DNA from 2 places in the Mycobacterium servetii genome. Region 2 is predicted to be linked to the other one. Evidence: predicted binding sites of a transcription regulator. Region 2 holds the regulator's gene; the other holds the start of a gene.
The links. Region 2 encodes HspR, which represses chaperone genes until heat shock. Its sites were predicted from a motif close to ANNTGAGTNNNNNNNACTCANNT; they were not measured.

Region 1: the regulator HspR is predicted to act here: its motif matches at 4,536-4,558, upstream of lon (endopeptidase La).

Annotation. Positions count from the first base shown of each region.
Region 1 is NZ_JBGEDP010000001.1:2,985,695-2,992,998, reverse strand. Features, by position in the region: gene AB8998_RS14695 (alpha-amylase family protein) at 1-944, shown strand, start outside; gene AB8998_RS14690 (DUF1810 domain-containing protein) at 941-1,378, opposite strand; gene AB8998_RS14685 (TIGR03086 family metal-binding protein) at 1,398-1,976, opposite strand; gene AB8998_RS14680 (alpha-hydroxy acid oxidase) at 2,049-3,287, shown strand; gene AB8998_RS14675 (phytanoyl-CoA dioxygenase family protein) at 3,291-4,421, opposite strand; gene lon (endopeptidase La) at 4,573-6,894, shown strand; gene AB8998_RS14665 (nitroreductase family deazaflavin-dependent oxidoreductase) at 6,909-7,304, shown strand, end outside.
Region 2 is NZ_JBGEDP010000001.1:5,505,462-5,512,765, reverse strand. Features, by position in the region: gene dnaK (molecular chaperone DnaK) at 1-1,561, shown strand, start outside; gene grpE (nucleotide exchange factor GrpE) at 1,558-2,196, shown strand; gene dnaJ (molecular chaperone DnaJ) at 2,243-3,421, shown strand; gene AB8998_RS26820 (heat shock protein transcriptional repressor HspR) at 3,421-3,819, shown strand; gene AB8998_RS26815 (aldose 1-epimerase) at 3,816-4,706, opposite strand; gene AB8998_RS26810 (FAD-binding oxidoreductase) at 4,730-5,884, opposite strand; gene AB8998_RS26805 (DUF3060 domain-containing protein) at 5,921-6,106, opposite strand; gene clpB (ATP-dependent chaperone ClpB) at 6,559-7,304, shown strand, end outside.

The DNA of each region.
Region 1 (7,304 bases), 2.5 Mb from region 2:
ACGACGCCGCGGCGCGCTGGTTCCGCGGCCGTCCGGGCCGCTTCCACACTTTCGAGGGTCACTCCGGGCTCGTCACCCTCAACCACGACAACCCCGAGGTGGTCGACTACACCGCCGCCGTGATGGCCCACTGGCTGGGCCGGGGCGCGGACGGCTGGCGGCTCGACGCGGCATACGCCGTGCCGCAACGCTTCTGGGCCGCTACCCTGCCTCGCGTGCGCGAACGCCACCCCGACGCGTGGTTCGTCGGGGAGCTCATCCACGGCGACTACGCCGCGATGGTCGAGGAGGCCGGGTTCGACTCGGCCACCCAGTACGAGCTGTGGAAGGCGATCTGGAGCAGCCTCAACGACGGCAACTTCTTCGAGCTGGACTGGGCGCTGCAGCGGCACAACGAGTTCCTGGCCCGCTTCCCCCCGCTGACGTTCGTCGGCAACCACGACGTCACGCGCATCTCCAGCCGGATCGAGCGGCGCGAGCATCTGGCTCACGCGCTGGTGGTGCTGCTCACCATCGGCGGCGTGCCCAGCGTGTACGCCGGCGACGAGCTGGGTTTCCGCGGCGTAAAGGAGGAGCGGTTCGGCGGTGACGACGCGGTGCGTCCCGAGTTCGGCTCTCCCCCAGTGCCGTTGGATGCCTTCGGCGCCGAGGTGTGGGGCCTGCACCAATATCTGCTCGGTCTGCGACGCCGCCACCCGTGGCTGCACGCGGCGTCGACGAGCGCGGTGCGGCTGTCGAACCTGCACTACGTCTACGAGACGCGCAGCGGTGAGCACGCTTTGCTGGTCGCGCTCAACCTCGACGACGAGCCGCTGAGCCTGGCGGCGGACGAACTGGGCGCCGGACGCGCGCGTGTGGAGGCGGGCTCGTCGGCGCCGCCGCAGGAGATCGTCGACGAGGTGGTGGTCGAGCCGCACGGGTGGCGGATCCTGAGCCGCGCCTAGACGGAGCCCAGTCGTTCCAGAGTCGACTGATCCCGCCGACCGTCGTAGTACTTGTCGAGCAGCGCGACGAAGTCCTCGTTGTCGTCGGTGGCGGCGGCGAACAGCGTCATCGAAGAACACAACTTGAGGTCGTCGGGCGACCCGAAGATTTCGGTTGCCGAACGGCCCTGGACCTGGTTGACCAATTGCGTGCACTCGCGCAGTCGTGCGCCGAGTCGGTAGTGGCGTAGGTAAGCGCGTGCCTCCCCCAGCGAGGAGATCCCGTAGCGCTGCGCCATCTCGCTGCTGCCCAGGCCGCGCAACTGGGGAAAGACGAACCACATCCAGTGGGTTCGCTTGCGTCCCTCGCGTAACTCCTCGATGACGGCGTGGTAGACGGGGGCCTGCGCCTTGAGGAAGCGTTTGAGGTCGTAGGGGTCGGGTGCTGATTCCATGGGTGACAGAATGCCTTGCTCAGTCGACCGCACGCCCGAGGAAGGCCATGAGCCGGGCGGTCGGCGTCGCTCCCGGCGGGGCGGGTCGAGCCGGCCCGAACCCGCCAGGGCGGCGCAGCGCCTGCTCGGGCAGCGCCTCCACCAGCTCGCGGCACAGCGTCAGCAGGTCCTCGGGCAACTCCACGAGTCGGCCCTGGGAGCGGTCCACGTCCCAGCTGTGCAGTGCCAGGTCCGACACGGGGTAGACCAGCGCCCGGTGCAGCGGAACCTGTCCCTCGGGCGAGGGGCGTGGCGCCTCCCAGCCGGCGCGCGGCAGTTCGTCGCGCATCCGGGCCGCCAGCTCGCGCAGTCGCGCCGGCGGGTCCCCGCAGACCCAGTCGGCCGGCTCCGAGGGGCCGCGGCTCACTTCCCCGCCCTCGAGGTGGGCGACGATCTTCGCCGCGCTGCCGGTGGCGTGCCCGACCAGTTCCCGCAGGCTCCAGCCCGCCAAGTTGGACGGACGGTCCCAGCTTTCGGGCGGAATCCGTTCGACCGCGCCGATCAGCAGGTCGATCGCCTCGCTTGCCATCGTGCCGATCCGCGCGGTCGTAGCACTCATGACGCGCATGGTAGTCGCGGGGGTTGGGGTGGCCGGCGTCACGCCCGGGCGGCCGGTTGCACACTGGTAGGCATGGCGGTCAAGCGACGGGTGCCCAGGGTCCGCGACCTGGCGCCGCTGATCAAGTTCAAGCGGCCCGAGTTCGACCGCACCAGGCGCCGCCTCGAGGCCGCCTACACCATCGAAGACCTGCGCCGCCTCGCCGCACGCCGCACCCCGCGGGCGGCGTTCGACTACACCGACGGCGCCGCCGAGGAGGAGCTGTCGATCCAGCGTGCGCGACAAGCGTTCCGCGACATCGAGTTCCACCCGACCATCCTGCGGGATGTCAGCAACGTGACGGCGGGCCGGGACGTCCTGGGCCGGCCGGTGGCCCTGCCGTTCGGGATCGCGCCGACGGGGTTCACCCGGCTGATGCACACCGAGGGTGAGATCGCCGGGGCGCGGGCGGCGGCTCGGGCCGGGATCCCGTTCTCGCTGTCCACCCTGGGTACCTGCGCGATCGAAGACCTGGTGGCCGCTGCGCCGCTGGGCCGCAAGTGGTTTCAGCTCTACATGTGGCGCGACCGCGACCGCTCGATGGCGCTGGTGCAGCGCGCGGCCGACGCCGGTTTCGACACGCTGCTGGTCACGGTCGACGTCCCGGCCGCGGGCGCACGGCTGCGCGACAACCGCAACGGGATGACGATCCCGCCGACCCTGACGCTACGGACCGTGCTCGACGCGGTGCCGCACCCGAGATGGTGGTTCGACCTGTTGACCACCGAGCCGCTGGCGTTCGCGTCGCTGGATCGCTGGCCGGGCACTGTCGGTGAGTACCTGAGCACGATGTTCGATCCCAGCCTCACCTTCGACGACCTCGAGTGGATCAAGGCCCGGTGGCCCGGCAAGCTCGTCGTCAAGGGGATCCAGACGCTCGACGACGCGCGCGCCGTGGTCGAGCGCGGCGTCGACGGCATGGTGTTGTCCAATCACGGTGGCCGGCAACTGGATCGCGCGCCGGTGCCCTTCCACCTGCTGCCCGCGGTGGCGCGCGAGTTCGGCAAGGACGCCGAGATCCTGGTGGACACCGGCATCATGGCCGGCGCCGACATCGTGGCCGCGATCGCGCTGGGGGCGCGGTGCACCCTGGTGGGGCGGGCCTACCTCTACGGCCTGATGGCCGGCGGCGAGGCCGGCGTGGCCCGCGCGATACAGATCCTCGAAGAAGGGGTGCTGCGCACGATGCGCCTGCTCGGAGTCACCTGTCTCGAGGAGCTTTCGCCCCGGCACGTGACGCAACTGCGGCGGCTGGGGCCCGTCGCGTCGTGAAGGCTACCGCAGGCGAGCGATCTGTTCGGTGCGGTTGCGCACCAGGTCGTTGTAGGCCTGGCCCGGCCCGACGTGCTCCCAGAGCGCCGGCGGGTAGTGCGTGACGTACATGGTGCGACGCCCGCCGGCGCCGGTTGGCCGCGGCGAGGCGTGCATGAGGTCCTGCACGTGCACGGTGACGTCGCCGGGGGCCGTGTCGATGCTCACCACCGGCACCCCTTCGAGCCGCTGTTGCCAGCGGTAGTGGATGGCCTGGCCGTGGCTGCCGGGCAGCACCTGCAGGTTGCCGGTCAAGGCGTCCGAGCCGGTGAGCTGGATCCCGACGCTGACCGCGGGACACATGATGGCGTGCCCGCCCATCCCGCAGTCCTGGTGCCACGGGATGTTGGACAGTCCGCCGGTGTTGCCCGGCACCTTGAGCAGCACCGCGCTGCCCTCCATCCGGTCGGGCGCGGCGCGCAGCGCGGGGTCGAGCAGGGTGCCCAGCCTGCGCACCCGCGGATCGGCTTCGAGCATCGCGAGAACCGGCGACCGCAGCGTCGCGTACACCAGCCGGCACGGGACGCCGTCGCCGTCCTCGCCGGTGACCCACCACGACAGGTCGTCCCCGGGACGGGCGGACGCGGCGAGGCCGTCGACCTCGCGGTTGGCGGCCTCCATCTCCGCGCCGGTGAAGACGCCCTTGACGTGCAGGTAACCCATGGTGCGCAGCTGCGCGGCCAGTTCGGCGTCCTGCGCGTCGAGGGTGTACGCGGCGAACGGGTCACGCCCTTCGAGGTCTGTTCGCGCCGGATCGTAGGGCGGGATGCCTGCGTGCAGGTAGCGCAGCACCGGGTCCCAGTCGGCCAGCTGCTCGAATCCGCCCCGGTCGAAGGCCAGGTCGTCGCTGAGCAACAGATTCATGATCGTGCGGACCTGGCCGGTCATGTCGTCCCAGGTTTGCCGGGACAGGCGCACGACCGTGTCGCCGGTGGCCCGCCCGTCGTCGACGCGGATCGTCGGCCCGTCGACGGTGTAGGTGACGGCGTCCCCGCCGACGAGAAACGTGATCGCGCCAGTCGGCGCGAGATCCCTGGCCGCGGACTCGAGGATCTCCGGATCGAGCGACGAGGGGGCGAGACGTGCCAGTGCCACTGGCCGATTATGCGGCTCAGCGGTCCTCCCGCACACCCCTGCCCGGGCGCGGGCGGTGAGCGGTGTCCCGGCGGCCGCAAAGGCACCCGCCGGGAACAAACCGGCGGCCAGCGGGGTTGAGCGCATCGAACTCAAGTTTTTGGAGGATTTGATGGCCGACGCCATGTCAGTTCCGGTGCTGTTCGTCACCGACACGATCGTCCTGCCGGGAATGGTGGTGCCGATCGCGCTCGACGAGGCCGCGCGCGCGGCGATCGACGCCGCCCAGGCCAGCGAGTCGGGGCAGCTCCTGATCGCCCCCCGGCTCGAGGACCGGTACCCCTCGCACGGGGTGATCGCGAAGATCCTGCAGGTCGGCCGCATCGCGGGCGGCGGCACCGCCGCCGTCGTGCGCGGTGAGCGCCGCACCCAGATCGGGGCGGGGGCCTCCGGGCCCGGCCCCGCGTTGTGGGTCGAGGTGACCGAGGTCACCGACACGGAGATCACCGACGAGGCCAAGGCGCTGGCGGCGGAATACCGCAAGCTGCTGCTGGCCATGCTGCAGCGGCGCGAGGCCTGGGAGATCGTCGACTACGTCAACGGCCTGACCGACCCCTCGGCGCTGGCCGACACCTCCGGCTACGCGTCCTACCTGAGCGCCGCGCAGAAGCGGCAGCTGCTGGAAACCGTGGACGTTGCCGAGCGGCTGCGCGTCCTGATCGACTGGACGAGCACGCACCTGGCCGAGGTCGAGGTCAGCGACAAGATCGCCGAGGACGTGCGCGAGGGGATGGAGAAGACGCAGAAGGAGTTTTTGCTGCGCCAGCAGCTCGCGGCGATCCGCAAGGAGCTGGGCGAGGACGAGCCGGACGGTTCGGATGACTACCGAGCCCGGGTGGAGGCCGCCGACCTGCCCGACAAGGTGCGCGAGGCCGCGCTGCGCGAGGTCGGCAAGCTGGAACGCTCCAGCGACCAGAGCCCGGAGAGCGGCTGGATCCGCACCTGGCTGGACACCGTGCTGGACCTGCCGTGGAACGTGCGCACCGAGGATTTGACGGATCTGAAGGCCGCGCGGGAGGTCCTGGACGCCGACCATCACGGGCTGGACGACGTCAAGGACCGCATCGTGGAATACCTGGCCGTGCGTGCGCGCCGCGCCCAGCGCGGGCTGCAGGTCGTCGGTGGGCGTGGCTCTGGCGCGGTGATGGTGCTGGCCGGTCCGCCCGGCGTCGGCAAGACGTCGCTGGGCGAGAGCGTCGCGCGGGCGCTGGGCCGCAAGTTCGTGCGCGTCGCCCTGGGCGGGGTGCGCGACGAAGCCGAGATCCGCGGACACCGGCGCACCTACGTCGGTGCGCTGCCGGGCCGGATCGTGCGGGCCATCGGCGAGGCGGGTTCGATGAATCCCGTCGTGCTGCTGGACGAGATCGACAAGGTCGGCTCCGACTACCGCGGCGACCCGAGTGCGGCGCTGCTCGAGGTCCTCGACCCGGCGCAGAACCACACCTTCCGGGACCACTACCTCGATCTGGACCTGGACCTGTCCGACGTCGTGTTCCTGGCCACCGCCAACGTGATCGAGAACGTCCCGTCGGCGCTGCTGGACCGCATGGAACTGGTGGAGATCGACGGCTACACCGAGGACGACAAGGTGGCCATCGCGCGCGACTACCTGCTGCCCCGGCAGCGGGAACGGGCGGCGCTGAGCGACGACGAGGTGACCGTCACCGACGCCGCGCTGCGCAAGATCGCCGCCGACTACACCCGCGAACCGGGGGTGCGGCAGTTCGAACGGCTGCTGGCCAAGGCGCTGCGCAAGGTGGCGACGAAGCTGGCGGACAACGCCGAGCCGACCACCGTCGACGAGCCGGATCTCGTTGACTACCTGGGCCGCCCGCGGTTCACGCCCGAGTCGGCCGAACGCACGGCGGTGCCCGGCGTGGCCACCGGCCTGGCCGTCACCGGCCTGGGCGGCGACGTCCTCTACATCGAGGCTGGCGCCACCGACGGTGAGCCCGGGTTGCAGTTGACCGGCCAGCTGGGCGACGTGATGAAGGAATCCGCGCAGATCGCGCTGTCCTATGTGCGCTCGCACGCCGCGGCCCTGGGCGTCGACCCGACGGCGCTGGACCGGCGCATCCACGTGCATGTGCCCGCCGGTGCGGTGCCCAAGGACGGCCCGTCTGCCGGCGTCACGATGGTGACCGCGCTGGTGTCGATGGCCACCGGACGTCAGGTGCGCTCCGACGTCGGCATGACCGGCGAGGTCACCCTGAACGGACGGGTGCTCCCGATCGGCGGGGTGAAGCAGAAGCTGCTCGCCGCCCAACGTGCCGGCCTGTCGACGGTTTTCATCCCGGCGCGCAACGAGCCGGACCTCGATGACGTGCCCGCGGAGGTGCTCGAAACCCTGGACGTGCGGCCGATGGTCGACGTCGCCGAGATCGTCGCGCAGGCGCTCGAACCGGTGACCGGGACCGTCGCACAGGCGGCCTGATCGCAACGCCGGGCGTGACATCCGCGTCACGCCCGGCGTTCAATAACCTCAAACGGCAGATCGTGCATCGCGTGCAACGGCTCGTTGTCAACCCGGTGGGCCGGCAGTTGCCGGTGACCATGATCGAGACGACCGGCCGCAAGTCGGGAAAGCCCCGGCGCACCGCCGTCGGCGGGCGCGTCGTGGACGACCGGTTCTGGATGGTCTCCGAACACGGCGAGCATTCGGACTACGTCCGCAACATCAAGGCCAACCCGGCCGTGCGGGTGCGCCTCGGCGGTAAGTGGCGCAATGGAACGGCTCACCCGTTACCCGACGACGACCCGGTGCAGCGGCTGGGAAACCTGCCCCCACTCAACAGCGCGGTCGTGCGCCTGATGGGCAGCGACCTGCTGACCATCCGGATCGAT
Region 2 (7,304 bases):
CGACGCCGAGGCCTACCTCGGTGAGGACATCACCGACGCGGTCATCACCGTGCCCGCCTACTTCAACGACGCCCAGCGTCAGGCCACCAAGGAGGCCGGCCAGATCGCCGGCCTGAACGTGCTGCGCATCGTCAACGAGCCGACCGCGGCCGCGCTGGCCTACGGCCTGGACAAGGGCGAGAAGGAACAGACCATCCTCGTCTTCGACCTGGGCGGCGGCACCTTCGACGTCTCGCTGCTCGAGATCGGCGAGGGCGTGGTCGAGGTCCGCGCCACCAGCGGTGACAACCACCTCGGTGGCGACGACTGGGACCAGCGCGTCGTCGACTGGCTGGTGGAGAAGTTCAAGGCCAGCAGCGGCATCGACCTGACCAAGGACAAGATGGCGATGCAGCGGCTGCGCGAGGCCGCCGAGAAGGCAAAAATTGAGCTCAGCTCGAGTCAATCGACCTCGATCAACCTGCCCTACATCACCGTCGACGCGGACAAGAACCCGCTGTTCCTCGACGAGCAGCTGACCCGCGCCGAGTTCCAGCGCATCACCCAGGACCTGCTGGACCGCACCCGTCAGCCGTTCCAGTCGGTGATCAAGGACGCCGGTATCTCGGTGTCCGAGATCGACCACGTGGTGCTGGTGGGTGGTTCCACCCGCATGCCCGCGGTGACCGACCTGGTCAAGGAACTCACCGGCGGCAAGGAGCCCAACAAGGGCGTCAACCCCGATGAAGTTGTAGCGGTGGGAGCGGCTCTTCAGGCTGGAGTTTTGAAGGGCGAGGTCAAAGACGTTCTGCTGCTTGACGTCACGCCGCTGAGCCTGGGCATCGAGACCAAGGGTGGCGTGATGACCAAGCTCATCGAGCGCAACACGACGATCCCGACCAAGCGGTCGGAGACGTTCACCACTGCCGACGACAACCAGCCGTCGGTGCAGATCCAGGTGTACCAGGGCGAGCGTGAGATCGCCGCGCACAACAAGCTGCTGGGCTCCTTCGAGCTGACCGGCATCCCGCCGGCCCCGCGCGGGGTCCCGCAGATCGAGGTCACCTTCGACATCGACGCCAACGGCATCGTGCACGTCACCGCCAAGGACAAGGGCACCGGCAAGGAGAACACGATCAAGATCCAGGAGGGCTCCGGCCTGTCCAAGGAGGAGATCGACCGGATGATCAAGGACGCCGAGGCCCACGCCGAGGAGGACCGCAAGCGCCGCGAGGAGGCCGACGTCCGCAACCAGGCCGAGACGCTGGTCTACCAGACGGAGAAGTTCGTCAACGAGCAGAAAGAGGCCTCTGGAGACGAAGGGGCCGGCTCGAAGGTTCCCGAGGAGACGCTGAGCAAGGTCGAGGCCGCCGTGGCCGACGCCAAGACGGCGCTCGCCGGCACCGACATCTCCGCGATCAAGTCGGCGATGGAGAAGCTGGGCCAGGAGTCCCAGGCGCTAGGGCAGGCGATCTACGAGGCCACCCAGGCCGCGGGAGGCGCCGAGGCGGGCGGCCCGTCCGGTTCGACCGACGACGTCGTGGACGCGGAGGTCGTCGACGACGACCGGGAGTCCAAGTGAGCGACGGAAACCAAAAAGCTGAAGGCAACCAGGAACAGGTAACGGTCACCGACAAACGCCGCATCGATCCCGAGACCGGCGAAGTCCGGCACACCTCTCCCGGCGCGGCAGCGCCGGGAGAGGTGCCAGCTGCCGGCTCACCGGGCGGGTCCGGCGAGGCGGAGACCAGGGTAGCCGAGCTGACCGCCGACCTGCAGCGCGTGCAGGCCGATTTCGCCAACTACCGCAAGCGGGCGCAGCGTGACCAGCAGGCCGCCGCGGACCGGGCCAAGGCCGGCGTCGTCAACGAACTGCTGGGCGTGCTGGACGATCTCGATCGGGCGCGCAAGCACGGCGACCTGGACTCCGGGCCGTTGAAGTCGGTGGCCGACAAGCTGCTGAGCGCGCTGACCGGGCTGGGCCTGACGGCGTTCGGTGCCGAGGGCGAGGACTTCGACCCGGTGCTGCACGAGGCCGTGCAGCACGAGGGAGACGGTGCCGACGGCGCCAAGCCGGTCATCGGCACGGTCATGCGTCAGGGCTACCGGCTCGGCGACCAGGTACTGCGGCACGCGCTGGTCGCGGTCGTCGACACGGTCGAGTCCGGCGAAACCGGGCGGGACACCGACGATAACGGCCCCGGCTCCGGTGACTAGAACGCACAATCAGCACACAACGATCGGTGAGAGGAGGTGACGCGGCATGGCCCAGCGTGAGTGGGTCGAAAAGGACTTCTACAAGGAGCTTGGCGTCTCCTCTGATGCCAGTCCCGAAGAGATCAAGCGCGCCTACCGCAAGCTGGCGCGCGACCTGCACCCGGACGCGAATCCCGACAACCCCGCCGCCGGTGAACGCTTCAAGGCGGTGTCGGAGGCCCACAACGTGTTGTCGGACCCCGCCAAGCGCAAGGAGTACGACGAGACGCGGCGGCTGTTCGCCGGCGGCGGGTTCGGCGGGCGCAGGTTCGATGCCGGCGACTTCGGCGGCTTCGGTGCGGGCGGCGACGGTGTCGAGTTCAACCTGAACGACCTGTTCGATGCCGCGGGCCGTAGCGGCGGCGCCACCATTGGCGACCTGTTCGGTGGCCTGTTCGGTCGCGGCGCCGCGGCCCGGCCCAGCCGGCCGCGGCGCGGCAACGACCTGGAGACCGAGACGGAGCTGGACTTCGTCGAGGCCACCAAGGGCGTCGCGATGCCGCTGCGGCTGACCAGCCCGGCGCCGTGCACCAACTGCCACGGCAGCGGAGCGCGGCCGGGCACCAGCCCGAAGGTATGCCCGTCCTGCAATGGGTCGGGCGTGATCAACCGCAACCAGGGGGCGTTCGGTTTCTCCGAACCCTGCACCGACTGCCGGGGCAGCGGCTCGATCATCGAGCACCCGTGCGACGAGTGCAAAGGCACCGGGGTCACCACCCGCACCCGCACGATCAACGTCCGAATCCCGCCCGGGGTCGAGGACGGCCAGCGGATCAGGCTGCCCGGGCAGGGCGAGGCCGGGCTGCGCGGTGCCCCCTCGGGGGACCTGTACGTCACCGTGCACGTGCGCCCGGACAAGGTCTTCGGCCGCGACGGCGATGACCTGACGGTGACCGTCCCGGTCAGCTTCGCCGAATTAGCCTTGGGCTCGACGCTTTCAGTGCCCACGCTCGACGGCAAGGTCGGCGTGCGGGTGCCCAAGGGCACGGCCGACGGACGCATCCTGCGGGTGCGTGGCCGGGGCGTGCCAAAGCGCAGCGGCGGCAACGGGGACCTGCTGGTCACCGTGAAGGTGGCCGTGCCCCCGAACCTGGAGGGCGACGCCCAGGCGGCGCTGGAGGCCTACGCGGCCGCCGAGCGCGCCAGCGGCTTCAACCCGCGGGCCGGATGGGCGGGTAACCGCTGATGGCCGCGAATTCGAGGAACTCCGACCGGGAGTCGCGGACGTTCCTGATCTCGGTGGCCGCCGAGCTGGCCGGCATGCACGCGCAGACCCTGCGGACCTACGACCGCATGGGGCTGGTCCGGCCGCGCCGCACTCCCGGCGGGGGACGCCGTTATTCGGAGCGCGACGTGGATCTGCTGCGTGAGGTGCAGCGGCTTTCTCAGGACGAGGGGGTCAACCTGGCCGGGATCAAGCGCATCATCGAGCTGACCAACCAGGTCCAGGTGCTGCAGGCGCGGGTAAAGGAGTTGACCGACGAGCTGATGGCGTCGCGCGGCAGCCAGCGCCGCGACCTCGCGGTGCTGCCCAAGAGCACCGCGCTGGTGGTCTGGCAGCCCCGCAAACCCGGGAACCGTTAGGCGCGGATCGAGAACCGGGCCTGCGCCGGCTCGCCCGGTCGCGCGCACCGGTAGCCGCCGCGGCGCAGCGCGTCGGTCGGTGCGGTCATCGGCTCGAAGCACACCAGGTCTTCGGCGGGTGGGGCGAAGATTTGCGTGGCCGGATACCCACGCTCGAAGTGGACCTCCAGGCGGCGCCCGCCGCCGGACACCGCGAACACCGCGCCCTCGGGTACCTGATCGTAGGCGTCGTCAAAACCCTTGTCGGCCAACAAAATTTCCTGCTCCGGCTGGGTTTCCGTTGAGCCGGTGGGCAATCCGCGATCATCGAGGGCCAGGTGCCGCAGCGGCGGTGTCCGGATCGTCCATTCGGCGCGCGGCACCCCGGGCAGCTGCAGGTAGGGGTGGAAGCCGAAACACAGTGGGACCGGGGTGTCGCCGGTCGCGGTGACCGTGGTGGTCACCGTCAGCGTGCGCCCGGCCAGCCGCGCCGACACCGTCAGCACGTGCGGATACGGGAATCCGGCCAGCAGCCGCGGGTCGGCGCCGAAGTCGGCCTCGGCGGTCAGCTCGTCGCCCGATTCCGCCGTCACCCGCCAGCCCGGATAGGCGGCCATGGTGCCGTGGATGGGCAGCCCGTTGGGGTCGGCGCGCACACCGTTCTCCCCCGGCGTCAGCCGCACCGTCGCGCCCTCGGCGGTGTAGGTGTCGGCGCCCAACCGGTTCGCCCACGGGTACAGGATTGGGATGCCCATCGTCTTGCCGGCCTCGACGTAGGCGGTCAGGCCGCGCCGCTGGCCGAGCAGCTCCACCCCGTCGTCGGTCAGCGAGGTGCCGAGCATGCCGGCTCCCGGCACGAACCGGGCGGCGAGCGGCGAGGACGGGTCGCGCAGTGTGACGGTGTGCATGCCCTACCTCCGTCGACCTCGACTCACCCGGATAGTGGGTCGTGCTGGATGCGTTCCGGCGGAGCGCCTTTGGCGATCAGGGCGGCCCTAGTGGCCCGCACCATGTCCGGTCCCCCGCAGATCAGGATCTGCCGGTCGCCCCAACCACCGTATCTGGTCACCACGTCGGGCAGCCGGCCCGTCTGATGCACGTGCAGGCCGCGGGGCGGGGTGCAGTCGGGATAGTCGGCGGCCCAGGGCGGGTCGGTGCCGTATTCCGACACCGGCGAGACCGACAGCCACGGATTGTGCGCGGCGACCTGCCACAGGGTGGGCAGGTCGTAGAGCTCGCAGCGGTAGCGGGCCCCGAAGAACAGGTGCACCCGCGGGTTGTCGGCGTAGCGGCCGAGGTCCAGGATCAGCGCGCGCAGCGGCGCCAGGCCGGTGCCGCCGGCCACCATCAGCACGTCGCCGCCGTCCCGGTCGACGTGCAACCCGCCGTGCGGACTCGACAGCCGCCACCGGTCGCCGGGCCGGGTCTCGGCGACGACCGCGGTGCTGACCAGGCCGCCGGGGACTACCCGGACATGGAACTCGATCAGGCCGTCCGGGTCGGCCGGGATGGCCGGGCTCAGGTATCGCCAGCGGCGCGGGCACTGCGGGACCTGGGCGGTGACGTACTGGCCGGGGTGGTAGTCCATCGGGCGGTCCAGCCGCAGCCGCACGACCGCCAGGTCGCGGGAGGCCCGGATGTGCTCGACGACCGTTCCGTCCCACCAGGCGGGCCCCTCCTCGGCGTCGGCGGCACCGCTCATCACCCCGGTGATCAGGTTCAGCGACTGACGCGCTGCCTCCGCGACGGGCCCGGTCCAGGTCTCGCCCAGGTGGTCGCGCAGCGTGTCGTGCAGTGCCCGGCGCAGCGTCGCGTAGTGCGGCGCGGTGACGCCGTACTTGCGGTGGTCGCGACCGAGCTGGGCGAGGAAGGCCACCGGCTCTTCGGCGCGCCGCTCGACCAGCTCGCCGTAGACCCAGCGCAACGCCTGGGCGAAAGCGGCCCGCTGGCCGGCCATTTCGGCCGGGAACAGGTCGCGCACCGAGGTGTCGAGGGCGAACCAGTGCGTGTAGAACCGGTGGACGAGCCCGTCCTGCGCGATGGCGTCGCGCAGGACCCGCAACGCGTCGGGGTCCTCCAGGCTCACGGAGCCGAATTCTAGGCGCGCCGCGCTGCGCCGGCCTCAGCCCTGCGGGACGGTGTTGGCGGTGCCGGCGTCGACGACCTCGGGCGCGCCCCGGTGGTAGGTCACCCGGTCGCCGGTTCCCGGGGTACTCACGGCGTCGGCGCTGTCGACCGTGACGCGGTTCTCGTTTCCGGAGACGTTGGGGGTTGCGCAGTGGCCGGTGACCGTGATCGCGTTCGTCACCCCTCTCACCGACAGGTATCCGTCGTTGCAGGGGATCGTCTTGCGCGTGCCGGTGCCGCTGAGCTGTAACGTGCCCGCCCGGGGGACGGTCGCCGCGCGGCCCCACTTGAGCGAGGCGGACCCGCGCCTCCCACAGTTGCCTGCCGTAGACCCCCGCCAGGGTCAGCACCGCCACGACGGTGAACGCCTCGGGCAGCTCGATCCACAGCGCGACCGGTGCGACCGCGACCACGAACAGCGTCCACACGTAACCACCACCGGGACGGCAGTCCGGCCAGCCGGCCTTGGGAATGCGCCGCAGGGTGGGCGAGAGCCGCTGCTCGGGTTCGGCGGCGAATCCATCGACGAAACGTGCCACAATATTTAGACTTGAGCGGAACAGACTCAACCTTGACGGCGTTAGATAACGCGACAAGCATTTTGACCCGTAACCCGACCCGAACGGAGGCGTCGTGGACTCTTTCAACCCGACCACCAAGACCCAGGCGGCACTGACCTCGGCGCTGCAGGCGGCCTCGTCCGCAGGCAACCCCGAGATCCGGCCCGCCCACCTGCTGATGGCCCTGCTGACGCAGGCGGACGGGATCGCCGCGCCGCTGCTGGAGGCGGTCGGTGTCGAGCCGGCGACCATCCGCACCGAGGCCCAGCGGCTGCTGGACCGGCTGCCGCAGGCCAGCGGCGCCAGCGCCCAGCCGCAGCTGTCCCGCGAATCGCTGGCGGCCATCACCACCGCCCAGCACCTGGCCACCGAGATGGACGACGAGTACGTCTCCACCGAGCACCTGATGGTCGGCCTGGCCACCGGCGACTCCGAGGTGGCCAAGCTGCTGACCGGCCACGGCGCCTCGCCGCAGGCGTTGCGCGAGGCGTTCGTCAAGGTGCGTGGCAGCGCGCGGGTGACCAGCGCCGACCCCGAGGCCACCTACCAGGCGCTGGAGAAGTACTCCACCGATCTGACGGCCCGGGCCCGCGAGGGCAAGCTCGACCCGGTGATCGGGCGCGACAACGAGATCCGGCGTGTCGTGCAGGTTTTGAGCCGCCGCACCAAGAACAACCCGGTGCTGATCGGTGAGCCGGGCGTCGGCAAGACCGCGATCGTGGAGGGCCTGGCCCAGCGCATCGTCGCTGGTGACGTGCCCGAGAGCCTGCGCGACAAAACCGTCATCAGCCTGGACCTCGGCTCGATGGTGGCCGGCGC